One region of the Shinella sedimenti genome, then DNA from elsewhere that is predicted to be linked to it. Evidence: predicted binding sites of a transcription regulator. Region 1 holds the regulator's gene; the other holds the start of a gene.
What was found. Region 1 encodes HrcA, which represses chaperone genes, less so after heat shock. Its sites were predicted from a motif close to GTTAGCACTCNCNNNNNGNGAGTGCTAAC; they were not measured.
Positions count from the first base shown of each region.

Region 2: groES (co-chaperone GroES) is a predicted target of HrcA. The motif match lies at 2,382-2,410, and genes of this name have one in related genera.

Region 1 covers NZ_JAKVIN010000003.1:178,168-182,582, forward strand. The annotation lists gene hemW (radical SAM family heme chaperone HemW) at 1-344, opposite strand, end outside; gene rdgB (RdgB/HAM1 family non-canonical purine NTP pyrophosphatase) at 352-996, opposite strand; gene MKI86_RS08245 (VOC family protein) at 1,006-1,422, opposite strand; gene rph (ribonuclease PH) at 1,436-2,152, opposite strand; gene hrcA (heat-inducible transcriptional repressor HrcA) at 2,301-3,380, shown strand; gene grpE (nucleotide exchange factor GrpE) at 3,472-4,089, shown strand; gene ptsN (PTS IIA-like nitrogen regulatory protein PtsN) at 4,169-4,415, opposite strand, start outside.
Region 2 covers NZ_JAKVIN010000009.1:187,032-191,446, reverse strand. The annotation lists gene groL (chaperonin GroEL) at 334-1,974, opposite strand; gene groES (co-chaperone GroES) at 2,028-2,324, opposite strand; gene MKI86_RS20730 (TIGR01459 family HAD-type hydrolase) at 2,643-3,491, shown strand; gene MKI86_RS20725 (bifunctional riboflavin kinase/FAD synthetase) at 3,511-4,415, shown strand, end outside.

The DNA.
Region 1 (4,415 bases):
TTGGCCTCCAGGGTGATCTCTATACCGTCAGGCACATGCCAGTGCCGCGCGATGCCGTTGAGAATGGCATCCACCGTTTCCGGTGCCATCAGCGACGGCGTGCCACCGCCCATGAAGATGCTGGTGACGGTGCGCGAGCCCGTCACGCGGCGCATCGTCGCCATTTCCTTCAGGAAGGCCTGCACGAAACGCGGCTGGTCGACCGGCTGGTGTCGGACGTGGCTGTTGAAGTCGCAATAGGGGCATTTGGCGGCACAGAACGGCCAGTGCACATACACGCCGAAGCCGGGATCGGAGAGATCCGTCAGGATGCTCGGCCGCATGTCGAAGGGCACTGCCGTCATGTGTCGTTTACGCCTTCAGGCAGGTTTCGACGAAGATCGTGAAGGCGCGGGCGCGATGCGACAACGCAGCCGCGTCGCCCGGCTTCCAGCCGTGCTTGTCCTCGGCGCTCATCTCGCCGAACGTCGTCTCATAGCCTTCCGGCTGGAATATGGGGTCGTAGCCAAAGCCGCTGGTACCACGCGGCGGCCACACGACATGCCCCTCGACTTCGCCGCGGAAGAGTTCGGTATGACCGTCCGGCCAGGCGAGGCAGAGCACGGAGACGAAGCGCGCGGTGCGGTCCTTGGCCTCCGTTGCGCCCTTCTCGGCAAGCGCCTTCTCGACCTTTTCCATGGCCATGGCGAAGTCGCGCGTGCCGGTCGCCGTTTCCGCCCAGTTTGCGGTGTAGACGCCGGGTGCGCCATCAAGGGCATCGATGACGATGCCGGAATCGTCCGAAAGCGCGGGCAGGCCGGATGCCTTTGCCGAGGCGAGCGCCTTGATGGTGGCGTTCTCCTCGAAGGTCGTGCCGGTTTCATCGGGCTCTTCGAAGTTCAGTTCGGCGGCGGATTTCGCCGAGAAGCCGAAGGGACCGATCAGGTCCTCGATCTCGCGGATCTTACCTGCATTGTGACTGGCGACGACGATCGTCTTGGTATCGAGCTTGCGCATGAGGTTTCCCTAGGCGATGTTCCACAGGCCGGGTTCGGCACATTCGAGGCTGTTGCCGGCGGGGTCACGGAAATAGATGGAGCGGGCGCCGTTCGGCCAATGAAAATCCGCTTCGATAGTGATGCCGGCTTCTACGAGCTTTTGCACCCAGAAATCAAGCTCCCGGCCGGGAACGCGAAAGCAGACATGGCCGGGACCCCGCGCGCCGTGCACCGGCACGGGGAAGGCATGGGGCGGCGGTGGTTCGATGGTCTCCTGCGGATTGAAGATCAGGAGAACGCCGGGGCCGCAGCGGAAGAAGACGTGGCGGTTTGCCTGCCGCGTTATCTTCTGTAGTCCGAGCAACTCGCCGTAGAAGGCTTCCGCCGCGTCGAGGTCGTCCGCATAGAGCGCGGTTTCGAGAATACCTTCGAGCGCGGCGGCCATGGGCAAATCCCTCTCAGGCGATGGCCTGCTTCTGCATCTCGACGAGTTCGGCAATGCCGTTGCGGGCGAGCAGCATCAGCGAGGCGAATTCCTCCTCGGTGAACGGCTTGCCCTCGGCGGTGCCCTGGATCTCGACGATGCCGCCCGAACCGGTCATGACGAAGTTCGCGTCGGTTTCGGCGGCGGAATCTTCGAGGTAATCGAGGTCAATCACCGACTGGGCGGCGAAGATGCCGCAGGAGATGGCCGCAACGTGATCCTTCAACACCTTGTCGGTCTTGATCATGCTGCGGGCTTCCATCCACTTCAGGCAGTCGTGCAGGGCCACCCAGGCGCCGGTGATGGAGGCGGTGCGGGTGCCGCCATCGGCCTGGATGACGTCGCAGTCGATGGTGATCTGGCGTTCGCCGAGCGCTTCGAGGTCGACGATGGCGCGCAGCGACCGGCCGATAAGGCGCTGGATTTCCTGCGTGCGGCCTCCCTGCTTGCCGGCAGCGGCTTCGCGCCGCATGCGGTCGCCGGTCGCGCGGGGCAGCATGCCGTATTCGGCGGTCACCCAGCCCTTGCCGCTGTTGCGCAGCCACGGCGGCGTCTTGTCCTCAAGGCTTGCAGTGACCAGAACATGCGTGTCGCCGAACTTGACGAGACAGGACCCTTCGGCATGCTTGGAAACGTTGCGCTCGAAAGAAACCTTGCGCATCTGATCGGTTTTTCTGCCGGACGGCCGCATTGCGAACTCCTTATTGGTATGGTGGGAGTGCTTTAGACCGTTTCGCCGGGCGAGGGAATGCCGGTGCGGCAACTGGTTGGAAAATCCGTTTTGCGCTGCCCTTGGAAATCACTATATTCCGGTGGAGTAACAGGGTTGCAGACAGACGATGGTTTTGAGATCTCCGGGTCCTGACGTTCAGGCGGCACTGGACGAGCGTTCAGGGGAAGTCTTCCGCCGCATCGTGGAAAGCTATCTGGAAAGCGGCGAGCCGCTGGGGTCGCGAAATCTTTCCCGCATCCTGCCCATGTCGCTCTCGCCGGCCTCCGTGCGCAATGTGATGAGCGATCTGGAAGAGCTCGGTCTCATCTATTCCCCCCATATCAGCGCCGGACGGCTGCCCACGCAGCTTGGTCTTCGCTTTTTCGTCGATGCCTTTATGCAGGTCGGCAACATCTCGGCGGAGGACCGCGCCTCCATCGAGCGGCATGTACGCCCGCATGGCCAGAAGCACGGCGCGGTCGAGACCATGATGAGCGAGGCGAGCCAGGCGCTGTCAGGCATGTCGCGCGGTGCGGGCCTTGTCATCACCACGAAGAACGACGCCGTCCTCAAGCATGTCGAGTTCATCCGCCTGGAACCGACCAAGGCGCTGGTCGTGCTTGTCGGCGATCACGACCAGGTGGAAAACCGCATTATCGAACTGCCGGCGGGTGTCACCAGTTCGCAGCTCACCGAGGCCGCCAATTTCCTCAACGCGCATCTGGCTGGCAACACGCTGCTGGAAGCGCGCTCGCAGCTCGAGCGGCTGCGCGGCGAGATCAGCCGCGAGCTCGACCGGTTGTCGCAGGATCTCGTGGAGCGCGGCCTCGCCGTCTGGTCGGGCGACTTCGAGGAAAGCAAGGCGACGCGGCTCATCGTGCGCGGCCGGGCCAATCTTCTGGAAGGGCTGGCCGGAGCTGATGATATCGATCGCCTGCGCCTGCTGTTCGACGACCTTGAGCGCAAGGACAGCCTGATCGAGTTGCTGAACCTCGCTGAGACCGGCCCGGGGGTCCGCATCTTCATCGGCTCGGAGAACAAGCTGTTCTCGCTTTCCGGCTCCTCGCTGATCGTTGCGCCCTATCGCGACGGCGACGACAAGATCGTCGGCGCCGTGGGCGTTATCGGTCCGACACGGCTGAATTATTCCCGTATTGTGCCCATGGTGGACTATACGGCCCAACTGATGTCGCGGCTTTCGCGCTGAGAGCCGCTATTCACCCCTTCAGCCCTTGATTTTTCGGGTCTAAACCTCGATATCGGGCCCAAACCCCAACAGTTGCAATTCGGAGTACGTCATGACCGACGAGAGCAAGAAACACGGACCTGACGAAGCGGTGGACAGCAATCTCGCCGCGGATGCAGCCGCAGAGGACGCGATCATCGAGGAGGAGGCCGTCGCCACGCCCGATCCGCTGGACGTTCTGCGCGCAGAAAATGCCGATCTTCGTGACAAATACCTGCGGCTCGCCGCCGAGATGGACAATCTGCGCCGTCGCACCGAACGCGATGTGAAGGATGCCAAGTCCTATTCCGTCGCCGGTTTCGCCCGCGACATGCTGGCGGTCTCCGACAATCTGCGCCGTGCGCTCGATGCCATCCCGGCCGATGCGCTGGAGAGCGATGCGAGCCTGAAGGCACTGGCCGAGGGCGTGGAAATGACCGAGCGTTCCATGCTCGGCGCCCTCGAGCGCCACGGCGTGCGCAAGCTCGATCCGATGGGCGAGAAGTTCGACCCGAACTTCCACCAGGCAATGTTCGAAGTGCCCAACCCCGATGTCGCCAACAATACGGTCGTTCAGGTCGTGCAGGCCGGCTTCACGATTGGCGAGCGCGTGTTGCGTCCGGCCATGGTCGGCGTGTCCAAGGGCGGCCCGAAGGCGCCGTCCGGCGAGGCGAATGCCGCGGACGCCTGATCGTCCGATAGGTTCGGCAGGACAAACAAAAACCGGCGGCCGCGAGGCCGCCGGTTTTTTCATGCAGAGATGAGCGGCCTCAGGCCGCGGACGCCTGTTCCTCGCTGAGGCAGGCATAAATGGCGCTTTCGTTGTCGGACGCACGCAACTTGGCGACCATCGCGGGATCGCGCAGCACGCGCGCGATGCGCGACAGGGCCTTGAGGTGATCTGCCCCGGCACCTTCCGGCGCCAGAAGCAGGAAGACGAGGTCGACCGGCTGGTCGTCGAGCGCCTCGAAGTCCACGGGGGTCTCGAGCCTCGCAAAGAGACCGATGATCTGGGTA
Region 2 (4,415 bases), on a different contig from region 1:
CGGATGTACGCGGAGAAGACCGTCGCTGCCTCTCCGTCAAGGCCATGGCGGTTCCATTAAATACCGTGGGGATGATCGCGGGCGGATTGCCGGCAGCAATGATGCCGGGTTTTCAGCGCCTCAGGCCCCCCTGTGAATCTTTAAAGCTCACTTGGGGCGTCTTTATAGTTGGTTTTTCAACGCCATCAACGGCTTTTTGAAAATTATTGTACGGTTGGAAAAATTCTTCTTCCGGAAACGTTGCAGGCCGGTTACCGCAAAACAAAAAGGGCGGTCCGAAGACCGCCCTTTCCCAACTGAACCGGATGGCTCAGATGTGAAGGCTTTCGCCTATCACATCATGTCCATGCCGCCCATGCCGCCCATGCCGCCAGGCATGCCGGCCGGAGCGTCCTTCTTCGGCAGTTCGGCGATCATGGCTTCCGTCGTGATCAGCAGCGAGGCAACCGAAGCTGCGTTCTGCAGAGCCGTGCGGACAACCTTGACCGGATCGACGATGCCAAGCGCGATCAGGTCGCCGTATTCGCCGGTCTGGGCGTTGTAGCCGTAGTTGTCTTCGTTCTTCTCGAGGATCTTGCCGACGACGATGGAGGCTTCGTCACCTGCGTTGTCCGCGATCTGGCGAACCAGAGCCTGGAGGGCGCGGCGGATGATGTTGACGCCGGCTTCCTGGTCTGCGTTCTCACCCTTGACGGTGATTTTTGTGGAAGAACGGAGCAGGGCAACGCCACCGCCTGGTACGATGCCTTCCTGAACGGCAGCGCGCGTCGCGTTGAGGGCGTCGTCGATGCGGTCCTTCTTTTCCTTCACTTCGACTTCCGTCGAACCGCCGACGCGGATGACGGCAACGCCGCCAGCGAGCTTGGCAAGACGTTCCTGCAGCTTCTCGCGGTCGTAGTCGGAGGTGGTTTCTTCGATCTGGGCCTTGATCTGCGCAACGCGGCCTTCGATTTCAGCCTTCTGGCCGGCACCGTCGACGATCGTCGTGTTTTCCTTGGAGATCGAAACCTTCTTCGAACGGCCGAGCATGTCGAGCGTTACGTTTTCGAGCTTGATGCCGAGGTCTTCGGAGATGACCGTGCCGCCCGTCAGGATGGCGATGTCTTCCAGCATGGCCTTGCGGCGGTCGCCGAAGCCCGGAGCCTTGACGGCAGCGATCTTGAGGCCGCCACGCAGCTTGTTGACGACGAGCGTAGCAAGGGCTTCGCCTTCGACGTCTTCAGCGATGATGACCAGCGGCTTGCCGGTCTGGACGACAGCTTCGAGAACCGGGAGCATGGCCTGGAGGTTCGAAAGCTTCTTCTCGTGGAGGAGAATGTAAGCGTCTTCGAGATCGGCGACCATCTTTTCCGGGTTGGTCACGAAGTAGGGCGACAGGTAGCCGCGGTCGAACTGCATGCCTTCGACGACTTCGAGTTCGGTTTCGGCGGTCTTGGCTTCTTCAACCGTGATGACGCCTTCGTTGCCGACCTTCTGCATGGCTTCAGCAATGTCGAGACCGACCTGCTTGTCGCCGTTTGCGGAGATCGTGCCGACCTGGGCAACTTCTTCCGAGGTGTTGATCTTCTTGGCCTTGGCCTGGAGATCCTTGACGACTTCCGTGACGGCGAGATCGATACCGCGCTTGAGGTCCATCGGGTTCATGCCGGCAGCAACGGCCTTGTGGCCTTCGCGAACGATAGCCTGCGCAAGAACGGTTGCGGTCGTGGTGCCGTCGCCGGCGATGTCGTTGGTCTTGGAAGCGACTTCGCGAACGAGCTGGGCGCCCATGTTCTCGAACTTGTCGTCCAGTTCGATTTCCTTGGCGACGGAAACGCCGTCCTTGGTGATGCGCGGAGCGCCGAAGGACTTGTCGATGACGACGTTACGACCCTTCGGGCCAAGCGTTACCTTGACTGCGTCTGCGAGGATATCGACGCCGCGCAGCATCTTTTCGCGCGCGGTGCGGCCGAATTTGACTTCTTTGGCTGCCATTGTGAGGACTCCTGAGTAGATATCAGCGAATTGCGGAACGGGTTACCGGCTGATCAGCCGATGATGCCCATGATGTCGGCTTCCTTCATGATCAGAAGGTCTTCGCCGTCGAGCTTGACTTCGGTGCCCGACCACTTGCCGAACAGGACGCGGTCGCCAGCCTTGACATCCAGCGGAATAACCTTGCCGGACTCGTCACGAGCGCCGGTGCCGACAGCGACGATTTCGCCTTCCTGCGGCTTTTCCTTGGCGGTATCCGGAATGATGATGCCGCCCTTGGTCTTGGCTTCGGATTCGACGCGACGAACGACGACGCGGTCGTGAAGCGGGCGGAAGGTGGTGCTTGCCATTGTCTAATCCCTCGATCAAATGACATTGCGAACCCAGAGCGGGTCCGATGGATTATTGTTAGCACTCATCGTTGGAGAGTGCTAGCGGCTTCGAGATAAGGGGGGCTTTCTCTCGAGTCAAGAACTGCCTTCGGAAAATTCTTTACCGTTGGCGGTTGCCGCGGCCGGCAGATGGGAACGTCCTGCCACGCCATCAAGGCGGTCGTGTGAATTTTCGCAACTTTGCCTGTGGATGCGCCAAAATTGCAGGGAGAGGCTTGTTTTCTTGGCGTCGCTTTGCGATGTCACGCGGGCCTGATCTCGATACGGAACTCCCCCATGTCCCACCGCATCCAATCCATCCGCGACATCGCCGCGCACTACGACGTGATGCTCTGCGACGTCTGGGGCGTGTTGCACAACGGGGTAGAGGCCTTCTCCTATGCATCGGAAGCGCTCGCAGAAGCCCGTGCGGCCGGCATGACCGTCGTGCTCATCACCAATTCGCCGCGCCCCCATCCTGGCGTGAAGGTGCAGATCCGTGGGCTGGGCGTCGGTGACGACGCCTATGACCGCATCGTCACCTCCGGCGACGTCACCCGGGCGCTGATCGCCAACGGGCCCGAGAAGGTCTATTTCATCGGCGCCGAGAAGGACCTGCCGCTGCTCGATGGTCTCGACGTGGAACCGGTCGGCATGGACGAAGCCGGTATCGTCGTCTGCGCGGGCCTGCGCGAGGACGAGAAGGAAACCGTCGAGGACTACCGCGAGGAACTCACTGCACTCGCCGCCCGCAAGCTGCCTTTCATTTGCGCCAACCCGGACCTCGTCGTCGAGCGCGGCCACAGGCTCATCGCCTGCGCCGGTGCCCTCGCCAAGGTCTATGAGGAACTCGGCTGCACGACGGAGATCGCCGGCAAGCCGCACCGCCCGATCTACGACAAGGCGATCGCCGAGGCGCGCGACGTGCGCGGCGACTTCGATCTGTCGCGCGTCATCGCCGTCGGCGACGGCATGCCGACCGACGTGCGCGGGGCCGAGGCCTATGGCCTAGATGTGCTCTACATATCCGGCGGTATCCACGCCCAGCATTATGTCGAAGGCGGCCGCACCGACGAGGTGAAGCTCGCTGCCTTCCTGGATCAGGAACAGGCCCACCCGAAATGGTGGATGCCCCGGCTGCAGTGACGGGACGGAGACGGTCGTCATGACGGTATTTCACAGGAACGAGACGAAACAGCTGCTGCCGGAGCACCTGCGCGGCGGCGTCATCGCGATCGGCAATTTCGACGGCGTGCATCGTGGCCATCAGGCCGTGCTGCAAAGAGCGCTGGACATTGCCAAGAGCCGCGGCGTCCCCGCTCTGGTTCTGACCTTCGAGCCGCATCCGCGCACGATCTTCCGGCCGGATACGCCCGTCTTCCGGCTGACGCCTGCCCCCCTCAAAGCCCGTATCCTGGAAGGCATGGGCTTTTCCGCCGTCATCGAATACCCGTTCGACCGCACCTTCTCGGAAATGTCGGCGCATGATTTCATTGGCGCTGTCCTCCTCGAATGGCTGCACGCCTCGGAAGTCGTCACCGGCTTCGATTTCCATTTCGGCAAGGGCAGGGAAGGCGGCCCCGCCTTCCTGATGGCGGCCGGACAGGACAACGGTTTCGGCGTCACACTGGTCGATGCCTTCCGCGACGAGAACGCCTCGGTCATCTCCTCCAGCGTTATCCGGTCTCTGCTCGGCGAGGGCACGGTTACCGAAGCCGCCGGCCTGCTCGGCTATCGATATACGGTCGAGGCCGAGGTCATCGACGGCAAGAAGCTCGGCCGCACCCTTGGCTACCCCACCGCCAACATGGCGCTTCCGCCGGAAGTGGAACTGCGCAACGGTATCTATGCCGTGCGCTTCCGCCGTCCCGACGGCAGTCTGCATGACGGCGTCGCGAGCTTCGGCCGCCGCCCGACCGTCACGTCGAACGGTGCGCCGCTGCTCGAAACTTTCCTTTTCGATTTTTCCGGCGATCTCTACGGCGAAATCTCCGCCGTCTCCTTCTTCGGCCATCTGCGTGACGAACTGAAATTCGATGGTCTCGACGCGCTCGTCGTGCAGATGAAGCG